3 regions of the Nocardia grenadensis genome follow, and region 2 is predicted to be linked to each of the others. Evidence: riboswitches for the same ligand, from Rfam matches in the RefSeq annotation. Region 2 holds a riboswitch; each other region holds the start of a gene.

Region 1 (3,276 bases), 2.3 Mb from region 2:
CGGTCCCACCCCGGCGGCGAAGCCGGAGGCGTTCAGATCGCCCAGTACCTCCATCCGCGAGCGGGCGGCCTCGATGGACGTGACATCGGCGTCCAGCCCGGCAATGGCGTCGATCACCTCACCGAACTCCGAGTAGCACAGGTGGGTGTGGATCTGGACGGAGTCGGCCACCCCGGAGGTGGCCAGCCGGAAGGCATGCACCGACCAGTCCAGGTACGCCTGCTGATCGGCGTCACGCAGCGGGAGCAGCTCCCGCAGCGCGGGCTCGTCGACCTGGACGATGCGGATACCCGCGTTCTGCAGATCCACCGTCTCGTCCCGGATCGCCAGGGCCACCTGCCGGGCCGAATCCGCCAGTGGCTGGTCGTCGCGGACGAAGGACCAGGCCAGGATGGTGACCGGGCCGGTGAGCATGCCCTTGACGGGTTTGTCGGTGAGCGACTGCGCGTAGGTGATCCAGTCAACCGTCATCGCGGCCGGGCGGGAGACGTCACCGAACAGGATGGGCGGGCGCACGCAGCGGGTGCCGTAGGACTGCACCCAGCCCAGATCGGTCGCCGCGAATCCGTCCAGCTGTTCGGCGAAGTACTGCACCATATCGTTGCGTTCCGGTTCGCCGTGTACGAGGACATCGAGCCCGAGTTCCTCCTGCAGGGCGACGACCTCGCCGATCTCCGCCCGCATCCGGCGCACGTACTCGGCCCGGTCGATCTCCCCGGACCGCAGTGCCGCCCGGGCCAGCCGGATGGCCGAGGTCTGCGGGTAGGAGCCGATGGTGGTGGTCGGCAGCGGCGGCAGGTGCAGACGCTCCCGCTGCAGGGTCCGGCGCTGTTCGGCGGGAGCCCGCCGGGCGGCGTCCGGGCCCAGCGCGGCGAGTCGCGCCCGTACCTGCGCATTGCCGATCCGTGGATCGGCACGGCGGCTCGCGGCGGCGGCCCGGGCGGTCTCCAGTTCCGCGGCGACCGCCTCGGTGCCGGAGCTCAGTCCGGTCGCCAGCACCCGCACCTCGGCGGTCTTCTCGGCGCCGAAGGCGAGCCAGGAGCGCAGTGCGTCGTCGAGTCGAGTCTCCACCTCCAGCGAGTACGGGACGTGCAGCAGCGAGCACGAGGTGGAAACCGCCAGGGCCCCTACGCTGCCCAGCAGCGTGGCCAGCGTCGACAGCGCACCGTCGAGATCGGTGCGCCAGACATTTCGACCGTCGACCACGCCCGCGACCAGTAGTTTGTGCGACAGAGCGGGGACCGCCGCCACCGCGGCGACCTCGGTGCCGGCGACCAGATCGACGGCGATACCTTCGACATCGGTGGCGGCCAGCGCTTCCAGCGCCGCGCCCGGATACCCGAAATAGGTGGCCACCAGCACCGCCGGCCGCCGCCCCGCCGCGGTGAGTTCGGTGTAGACCCGCCGGACCGTCGCCAGTTCCACCGCGGTGAGATCGGTGACCAGCGCGGGTTCGTCGAGTTGTACCCAGCCCGCGCCCGCCTCGGCGAGCAGCCGCAGCAATTCCCGGTACAGCGGGATCAGTTCGTCGATCCGGTCCAGCGCCGCGCCGTCGGTGGTCTTGGCCAGTTTCAGGAAGGTGACCGGTCCGATGATCACGGGCCGGACCGGTACGCCGAGTTCGATCGCTTCGGCCACCTGCGCCAGCAGATCTTCCGGATGCAGGCCGAATTTGGTGTCCGGGCCGAGTTCGGGCACCAGGTAGTGGTAGTTGGTGTCGAACCACTTGGTCATCTCCAGCGGTTCCACCGACTCGGTTCCGCGCGCGGCCGCGAAATAGCGGTCCAGCCGATCCTCGATCCCGGCGACCCGCTCGGGTAGGGCGCCGAGAAGAACGGCGGTGTCGAGCATCTGGTCGTAGTAGGAGAAGGTGCCGACGGGGATCGAGTCCAGTCCGGCGGCGGTCAGTTCCGCGTACTGGTCCCGGCGCAGCGCGCGGCCGGTCTCGTGTAGTCGCGCCGCGTCTATCCGGCCCGCCCAGTAGGACTCGGTCGCCCGTTTCAGTTCCCGGCGCGGCCCGACCCGGGGGAGTCCGAGAACCGTTGCGGTGAACGGGGTGTGCGAAATAACAGTCACGGTGTTCTCCAGTGCTGAAGTTCGACGGCCGTCGCCGTTCCCGGACGCACGGCACCGATGAGACCCCGAACGACCCGGCCGTGCGGTCGGGTCGGTTGTCAGCACTGGTGGCGGCGCCCGCTCCACGAGGCGACGACCACCGGATACGGCGTATCCGGTACAACCGGCAGGTCTTCGGACTCGCGGGCACCGGCCGGTCGGCCGACCTACTGGCCGTCGCTTCCCAGGCGTGCTGCCCAGTGCTGATGACGGCGGTCGTTCCTGCTCACCGCTGCGGGACAGTTCCGGATTTCCACCGGATTCCCTCTCACCCGCGTGGTGCGGGCTTCGGCGCCGGGGGCGGACGTTCGGGGCTCCTCGTCGTCCGGCCGGCGGACCAGCTGCGGGTTCCACCATAACGCGCCGGCACGAGCGGTCCGCATCTCCCCGCGCGGCACGGGCGCGGGCGGCGGTACGTGGTGCGGCAGCGACGCGTTTGCCGGTGGTGATCACGTACCCGGAATAGCGGGGTATTGGCTGGGGTTCCGGCACCGCGCCGCAGGGGGCCGCGGGTGGTGAGATATGACGGCACGGTGAACTCCTTTTCGCACCCTTGCAATACCCCCTTGTGAAAACTCTGCGAAGTGGACTTCGCTGTCGATCCTGGGTGTGACGCCGGGTACGTTGGTTCAATGTTCTCGAAAGTCTTGGTTGCCAACCGCGGCGAAATCGCCATCCGAGCCTTCCGTGCGGCGTACGAGCTCGGTATCGGAACGGTTGCCGTCTTCCCGCACGAGGACCGTAATTCGGTCCACCGCCTGAAGGCGGACGAGGCATACGAGATCGGCGAGGAAGGTCATCCGGTCCGGGCCTACCTCTCGGTCGACGCCATCATCGAGGCGGCGAAGACCGCGGGCGCCGACGCCATCTACCCCGGCTACGGGTTCCTCTCGGAGAATCCCGATCTGGCCGCCGCATGCGCGAGGGAGGGCATCACCTTCATCGGACCGTCGGCCGAGGTTCTCGAACTGGCGGGCAACAAGGCCCGCGCGATCGCCGCGGCGCGCGCGGCCGGGCTGCCGGTCCTGGATTCGAGCGCACCCTCGGCCGACGTGGCGGAGTTGCTGACGGCCGCGGAATCCATGGAGTTCCCGGTATTCGTGAAGGCCGTCGCCGGTGGCGGCGGGCGCGGTATGCGCCGGGTGGCCGAGCGGTCCGGGC
Region 2 (3,276 bases):
CACCTATTCCGAACTCACCACACGCCATCAACAGCGCCGCGAAGTCTACGGTTGGGGCGAGCCCGAGATCGCCGACATCCTCGACCCGATCGCGCTCGCGCACCTCGAACGATGGCGGGCAGCCCAACGACTTCCGTGGGAGCCCAGCGACCTGGTAGTCGTCGGCCTCTCCGGGCTCATCGGCGCCCTCGGAAACCTCTACAACCACCACATGGACGCTGCGGTACTCGGCGGTCTGTCGCAGCTGAAGAACAGCGATCTGCTGCGCCGGTGGGAGAAACAGACCGCCCGACTCCCCATCGACTACACCGGACCGAAATTCGGCGGTCCGGACCATCGTGTTCGGTCCGCCGGCCACGACATCGGCCGGTTCTTCACCGCCCTCAACCAGATCCGCACCGGCACTTTCACAGGTATCTGGTGGGAAGACGGCCAGCGGATGATCGCCGAAGTGACGGCGACTCGCTCCGGTCTGCCATTCGCACAAGCACCCGAACCTCATATCGCGATCGCGCTGCTGTTGAAGCACTGGGCCGCCGACTTCGTGACCCCGATGAACCTCCCCCTGCCCGGCTGGTCACTTCTGTGCGAGATGCCGATCCCTGCCCTACGAAAGTTCGCCAACGACGCCTACGCCGGAACGAACTCCGGAGACGGTTTGAACCTTCGCTCCGGGATCTTGACACCTGGTCTTGGGACGCTCGCGAGCGAGGTCATCATCCGAACCCACCTCCACCTCGGGGCCTACCGCTCCACTGGCTCTTCACGCCTTCCGACCCCTACAGCAGCCAAACGCACAGAGATGCTACTCGCCTCCCACGCCGCCGCCGGAGCGATCAGCCTGTCGAAGACCGCAGCGGCCGCAATCACCGGCGAGACCGCCATAGCAGCTCGTCACCTCAACGTTCCCGTCCTCATGCGGACCGGTCAGCTCGCGCTGAAAGTCCGCTCGGATACCGCGGCCCGCGCAGAAGCCGGAGCACCGTCGTGGCACCAGCTACTCGCAGACGAAGCGGCGACCTGGACTCTTCCCGAAGCCGTCACTATCGCGGACCTACTGGCCGACGAACATCAGCAACAGCCCATTGAACAGGCCGACCGAAGCTCACTCGGTGATCGCCGCGATGCCGAGTCACAGAACGACGCTGCACCTGGCATATCCGGAGATCTTCCTGGTGGCCATCCGGTGTGCGCTATCGACGGTTAATCCCCGCTCACATCGACTCCATATGATCGGGCGAGTTCGCCGAGTCCGGACGGGTAGGCTCCGACTCCGGTGACAGTCGCGGCAGTGTAGGGGCCGGTGCGAAGACACGGTTGCTGGCGCAGAAATGCTACAGAAATGGTGTCCGAGAGGAGCGCTAACACCTACACACTGCCCTGACCTGCAGATATATCAAAACTGATTCATAGAATCGGCGTAAATTGCAGGTCAAATGCAGCAAAAAAGGGTCCGGAGGGGGAATCGGCCACTACGCCCACGCCTTGGGCCGGCGCATATCTCTGACGATCGAATAGGAAGTCGCAGGTCGTGTAGCTCCCGCTCAGGTACTGGACTCCTTCACAACCAACGTCGATGTTGTCAACCGACCCGAAGTTACTTAGCGGATGCTAAGTTTCTCCGGCAGGGAACACCGGTGTGAATCCGGGGCTGTCCCGCAACTGTGACCGAGTAGCAGACCTTCATCCGATGGCCACGACTCCCTGGGTTGGAAGGCCGAAGGCGAGTGTTGATCCGGGAGCCAGGATACCTGCGCCCACACAGGATCGAGTTTCACGAGGATGAGGATGCGAGTGTTCACTCGCCGCGCCCGGCGTCGCGCCGAGCGGCAATTACCCGATAAATCCGTTGGTGTCGCGTCGTGGCGGCGTTCCACGCGCGTGGCGCTGCTGTCGGGCCTTTTGACGGCCGCTATGGCCTTCACGGGATGCGCGTCGACCGAGAGCGCGCAGGATGCCGCTGCAGCGGCGAAGGAGTTACGGGAGTCCGGGGATGGCACGCTGACCATCTACAACTCCTACAAGATCGCCGGGCTGGACCCGATCGGGACCGGCACCAACTGGCTGTTCGACTGGGGTGTCGCCGAGAACCTGCTGCAGGTTTCCGAGGCCGGACAGATCGAGCCGTGGCTGGCACAGGAGGTCTCCCGCGACGGTGACACCCGATGGGTGGTGACGCTGCGGGCCGGGGTCACCTTCCAGAACGGCAGGCCGGTCGATGCCACCGCTGTCGCCGCCGCACTGACCCGGCAGATCCTCCGGTCGAAGGCCGCCCAGGTGTATCTGGACCCGGCGACGAAGGTGACCGTCGAGGGCGGGAAAGTGGTGATCACGACCCCGAGGCCGAATGCCATGGTGCCTGCCGCGCTCGCGGCGCGGGACAATTCGCTGCAGATCTACGATGTCGCGGCGATGGAGGCGGCGAAGGGCGATTCAGCGAAGATCGTCGATGCGGGCGCCTACTCGGGCCCATATGCCATCGATGAATGGTCGCCGGACAATCTGGTTCTCACGCCCTACGCCGGTCATTGGGAAGGGGCTCCGCCGTTGAAGGGCGTCACTGTGCGGGTGGTGCCCGATGAGCAGGCTCGGCTCGCCGGTGTGCGCAGTGGTGAGGCCGATATGGCGTTCTACCCGTCCACCTCGGCGCAGCTCGAACTCCAGGGCGACGCCGGGACTCATGTGCTGTCGTCGGCGGCGGCATTGCAGTCACTGCTGGTGGAGATGAACCTGAAGGCGGGGATCTTCACCGATACCGCGGTGCGCAAGGCATTCACCGCCGCTATCGATTACGAAGGTATCGCCGCCGATGTCGGCAACGGCCAGTTCGAGGCGGCCACGGGACTGTATCCCCGCGATATGTCGTTCGGGGTGCCCAATCAGGTGCACGATCCGGAGTTGGCGAACCGCCTGCTGGACGGCGCCGGATGGGTCCGGGGTGCCGACGGTATCCGGGTGAAGGACGGCCGGCGGTTGGTGGTGCGGTTCGTCACGCAGGCGCAGGGGCCGGAGACCACCGATGTCGCGATCGCGGTCCAGGATCAGATCGCACGGGTCGGGTTCGAGTTACGAATCGACAATGCCGAGGATTCCGCCGAGGTGAAGAAGGATCCGGGGGCCTGGGAGTCGTCGGTGGCGTTGAGCGGTTCGCTGTCGGGGACGGCGGACCCGATTCAACCGTTCCTGGTGCGCTGGACCAGCGGCGGTTCGTCGAATGCGCAGGGTGTCGCCGATCCGGAGATCGACTCCATCGGACAGCAATTGCGCAGTGAGTTC
Region 3 (3,276 bases), 110 kb from region 2:
GCTTCCAGGTCGACATCGATCGAATCCCCTGCGAACCTCGAGAACCACGCGTGGTCTGGTCGCCTGTGCAACGACGAGACCTTTCACGGAAGGAAGACCGGGTTCTCACCGGCGTCGACGACAAGTCGGTCGATGCGCAATGATCGGCGATTGCGGATCAGATAGTTCGTGCTGTCGCCCATATCGACGATCTTTCTCTTCGGCAAGTGCGCCACATCAATCGCTATGTAGTGGGAAAGCCTTACTCCGAGGCCGAGGATGTCCGCCAGATCTACATCGCTTCGAGTACCCGGCTCGATCGTTGTCAGGAATTGCCCTGGTGGATCATCGAGTCCCCGCCGCGATGGGCGAAGCTTGCCGCTCCTCAGGATTTCTTTCAAACCTTCGTCGGAAGTATAGTGATACATGATCCGCTCTGGGCGATTACCGAATTTCGGATGAGCGGACCTGTTCGCAGAGCCGCCGTGCGATGAGCCCTCCCGCTCGGACGTCCCGTCCCTCCGAAAGAGCGTACTTGCTTCTTGACTACTTGCGGTCACCACATGAGCCGACTCGAAACCGAAGTGCGCGCATCGGCGCATATTTCGCACGATAGCGCTGCTCGCAAGGCCGAAAGTCCTGGTGGCATCCCCCGCGATTGTCGCCATCATCCTCTTCAGCACTTGCTGCATCGTGGGACCATACCTCTCGTATAACTCTTCGGTACCGGCCGACGTTGTTCGAACAGGAAACTTTTCAGGTATCGGTCGAGGCGTTCGAGCCGCTGGTCCGATACTTTCGCCGGACGATTCGGCGCCGGTTGGGATTCCATTGCCCATCCGAGGCGCGAACACACTCCCTGCAACGCACCGATACTCGTGCAGAAAGCTCGGCCCGGCCACGAGAACGGCCATCGCCGAAGCTGCGAAGAGGCTTGTATCTTCGAGGAGGTCGCTCCGCCGAACGACGAAGTCGGCTCGCGTTGTCCACGGCCGCATGCAGATGGTCTCCGGCGAGATCGGATCCGGTCGAGCCATCGACGAGAACAGCGATGAGGTCGCACCCATGGCGGTAACCGGAAGGGTCCGCGATGACATCAGGATTCGAGAGACGATGAGTCCCGTGAACTCCTCTGCGATATCCATCGACCGCCGCCGTGCTGGTCGGTCCGTCCGCATGCTGTCCGACATTGTTGTCGGGTCGGTAAATCAACCCTGTCCTGCCTTCAGCTGTCGGTTTACCCGGCTCATGCGGAGATGACGTCCAGCAAACCTCTGTGTGGTGGTTTCGCGGCCGCCATGAGTTGTGCGGCGCCGCAGATCAAGCATGATGTATCCGGCGGTCGGCTCGCATCCGTAGCCGAATAGGTACTACTGACACCGGCCCCTTAGCAATCCAGCCGAATTTGGTTATGTGATCGGCGTCTGCGCTGGTAGTGAGCTTTCCGGGCTCGGTCTTGGTGCCAACGGCACACAGTGGGGCCGGGCGGGCTGGATCGAATGCCTCCCGGCCTGCCTATTCGACGCCGACCTGACCGCCGCAACCACCGGGGCAGGTGGGTGATCTTCGATCGCCACGCCGGGGACCCCGAGCGCCCAGTCGCCTGGCACTGCTTGCGGCTCAAAGGAACCGGGATCCTGGAGGCTGGGGCGGTGTGGTGTTCGATCAATGACGCAATGGTGGTCCGATCAGCCGCGCTACAGTCGAGGGTTGCCGGCACCTTCCACCACCGCGCGGCGACGACTGTATACGTAGTCCCCGCCTCGGCTTCTCCGAAGCCGGGGACCGGAGGCTTCCGGCGCGGGGGCCGGTGCTCCGAAAGCAGCGGCCGCTACGTAGCCGGAGGGCGAGAGACGGACGGCCCGCGGGTCCGAATGCTAGTGTGACCAAGCGCTGGTTGCCGCTCGTCCCTGGACGCGTGGCTCGCAAGAGGGAATCCGGTGGGAATCCGGAGCTGCCCCGCAGCGGTATGTGGAAACGACCGCGGTCATCAGCACTGGGCGCCCCGCCCGGGAAGCGACCGCCAGTAGGCGACGCCGGTCGGCGTCATGTCCGCGAGTCCGAAGACCTGCCCGCGTGGTCGTGCCGGCGGCGCGGCCTGTTGTCGACTCCGAGGGAGCGGTTGACGAGGTATGGGTCCGTGCGCCAGTCGCCTGCCTGCGCGCCCGTTTCGAGACGGTGCGGGTAGTGCAGGGCCGAAGAGAACTGTCGAGAAGCAGCGGCTCCCGATCGCCGTGCTGGTCCCCGGCTTGATCGCGGTACTGGCGGTGGTCTCCGTCCTGGCGTTGACGCTGGGCGCGGCGCACGTCCCCTGGCGGGACGCGGTCTGGTTCCTGTGGGCCGAGCTCAGCGGCGCCACCGTGGTCGCCGACGATATCGCCGACTACCGGATCGTCATCGACTCGCGGCTGCCCCGGGTACTGTTGGCCGCCCTGGTCGGGGCCGGGCTCGGCGGGGTGGGACTGCTGGTGCAGGCCATGGTCCGCAACCCGCTCGCCGACCCCTATGTGCTCGGGATTTCGTCGGGCGCCTCGGTGGGCGCGACCGCGGTCGTACTCTTCGGGGTCTTCGGCGCGCTCGGGATCTACGCACTGTCCACCGCGGCCTTCGCCGGGGCGCTGGCCGCCACAGTGCTCGTCTATCTGATGGCCCGCTCGGCCTCCGGGCTGGTACCGCTGCGGCTGGTGCTCACCGGCACCGCCCTCGGCTACGGCTTCTCCGCGGCGACGACGGTGCTGGTGTTCCTCGCCCCGCACGGGGATGCGGCCCGTTCGGTGATGTTCTGGCTACTCGGGAGCCTGGCCGGGGCCACCTGGCACATGGTGCCCCTCATCGCCACGGTCGCCGTGATCGGACTGGCGGTGATCACCGTGTACGCACGGCACCTCAACGCGCTGTCGATGGGCGACGAGGTCGGTGCCGCACTGGGCATGAACCCGTCCCGGTTCCGGCTGCTCCTGTTCGTGGTCTCCGCCGCGATGACGGGCTGCTTCGTCGCGATATGCGGGGCGATCGGCTTCGTCGGTCTGGTGGTCCCGCATATCGCCAGACTGCTGGTAGGCGCCGACCATCAGCGACTCACCGTCGTGACGCCCTTACTGGGCGCGGTGTCCCTGGTGACGGCGGACCTGCTGGCGCGGACCCTCATACCTCCGCAGGAGCTGCCGCTGGGCGCGATCACCGCCGCGGTGGGAGTGCCGGTGTTCGTGCTGCTGATGCGCCGCCGCGGAGCCCTGGTGGAGCACAGCTGATGCGGGTCGACTACGAGAAGGTCACGGTCGAGTTCGACGGTACGAC

What was found. A riboswitch is a leader RNA that binds a small molecule or an ion and turns the genes downstream of it on or off. The one in region 2 is predicted to bind cobalamin.
Region 1: another riboswitch for cobalamin. It lies ahead of metE (5-methyltetrahydropteroyltriglutamate--homocysteine S-methyltransferase); the one in region 2 lies ahead of ACQPYS_RS10805 (ABC transporter substrate-binding protein).
Region 3: another riboswitch for cobalamin. It lies ahead of ACQPYS_RS11255 (FecCD family ABC transporter permease); the one in region 2 lies ahead of ACQPYS_RS10805 (ABC transporter substrate-binding protein).

Annotation. Positions count from the first base shown of each region.
Region 1 is NZ_CP192054.1:4,649,047-4,652,322, reverse strand. Features, by position in the region: gene metE (5-methyltetrahydropteroyltriglutamate--homocysteine S-methyltransferase) at 1-2,067, opposite strand, end outside; cobalamin riboswitch at 2,245-2,382, opposite strand; gene ACQPYS_RS21220 (pyruvate carboxylase) at 2,748-3,276, shown strand, end outside.
Region 2 is NZ_CP192054.1:2,374,682-2,377,957, reverse strand. Features, by position in the region: gene ACQPYS_RS10810 (hypothetical protein) at 1-1,207, shown strand, start outside; cobalamin riboswitch at 1,592-1,773, shown strand; gene ACQPYS_RS10805 (ABC transporter substrate-binding protein) at 1,789-3,276, shown strand, end outside.
Region 3 is NZ_CP192054.1:2,480,937-2,484,212, reverse strand. Features, by position in the region: gene ACQPYS_RS11260 (HYD1 signature containing ADP-ribosyltransferase family protein) at 84-671, opposite strand; cobalamin riboswitch at 1,857-2,067, shown strand; gene ACQPYS_RS11255 (FecCD family ABC transporter permease) at 2,112-3,230, shown strand; gene ACQPYS_RS11250 (ABC transporter ATP-binding protein) at 3,230-3,276, shown strand, end outside.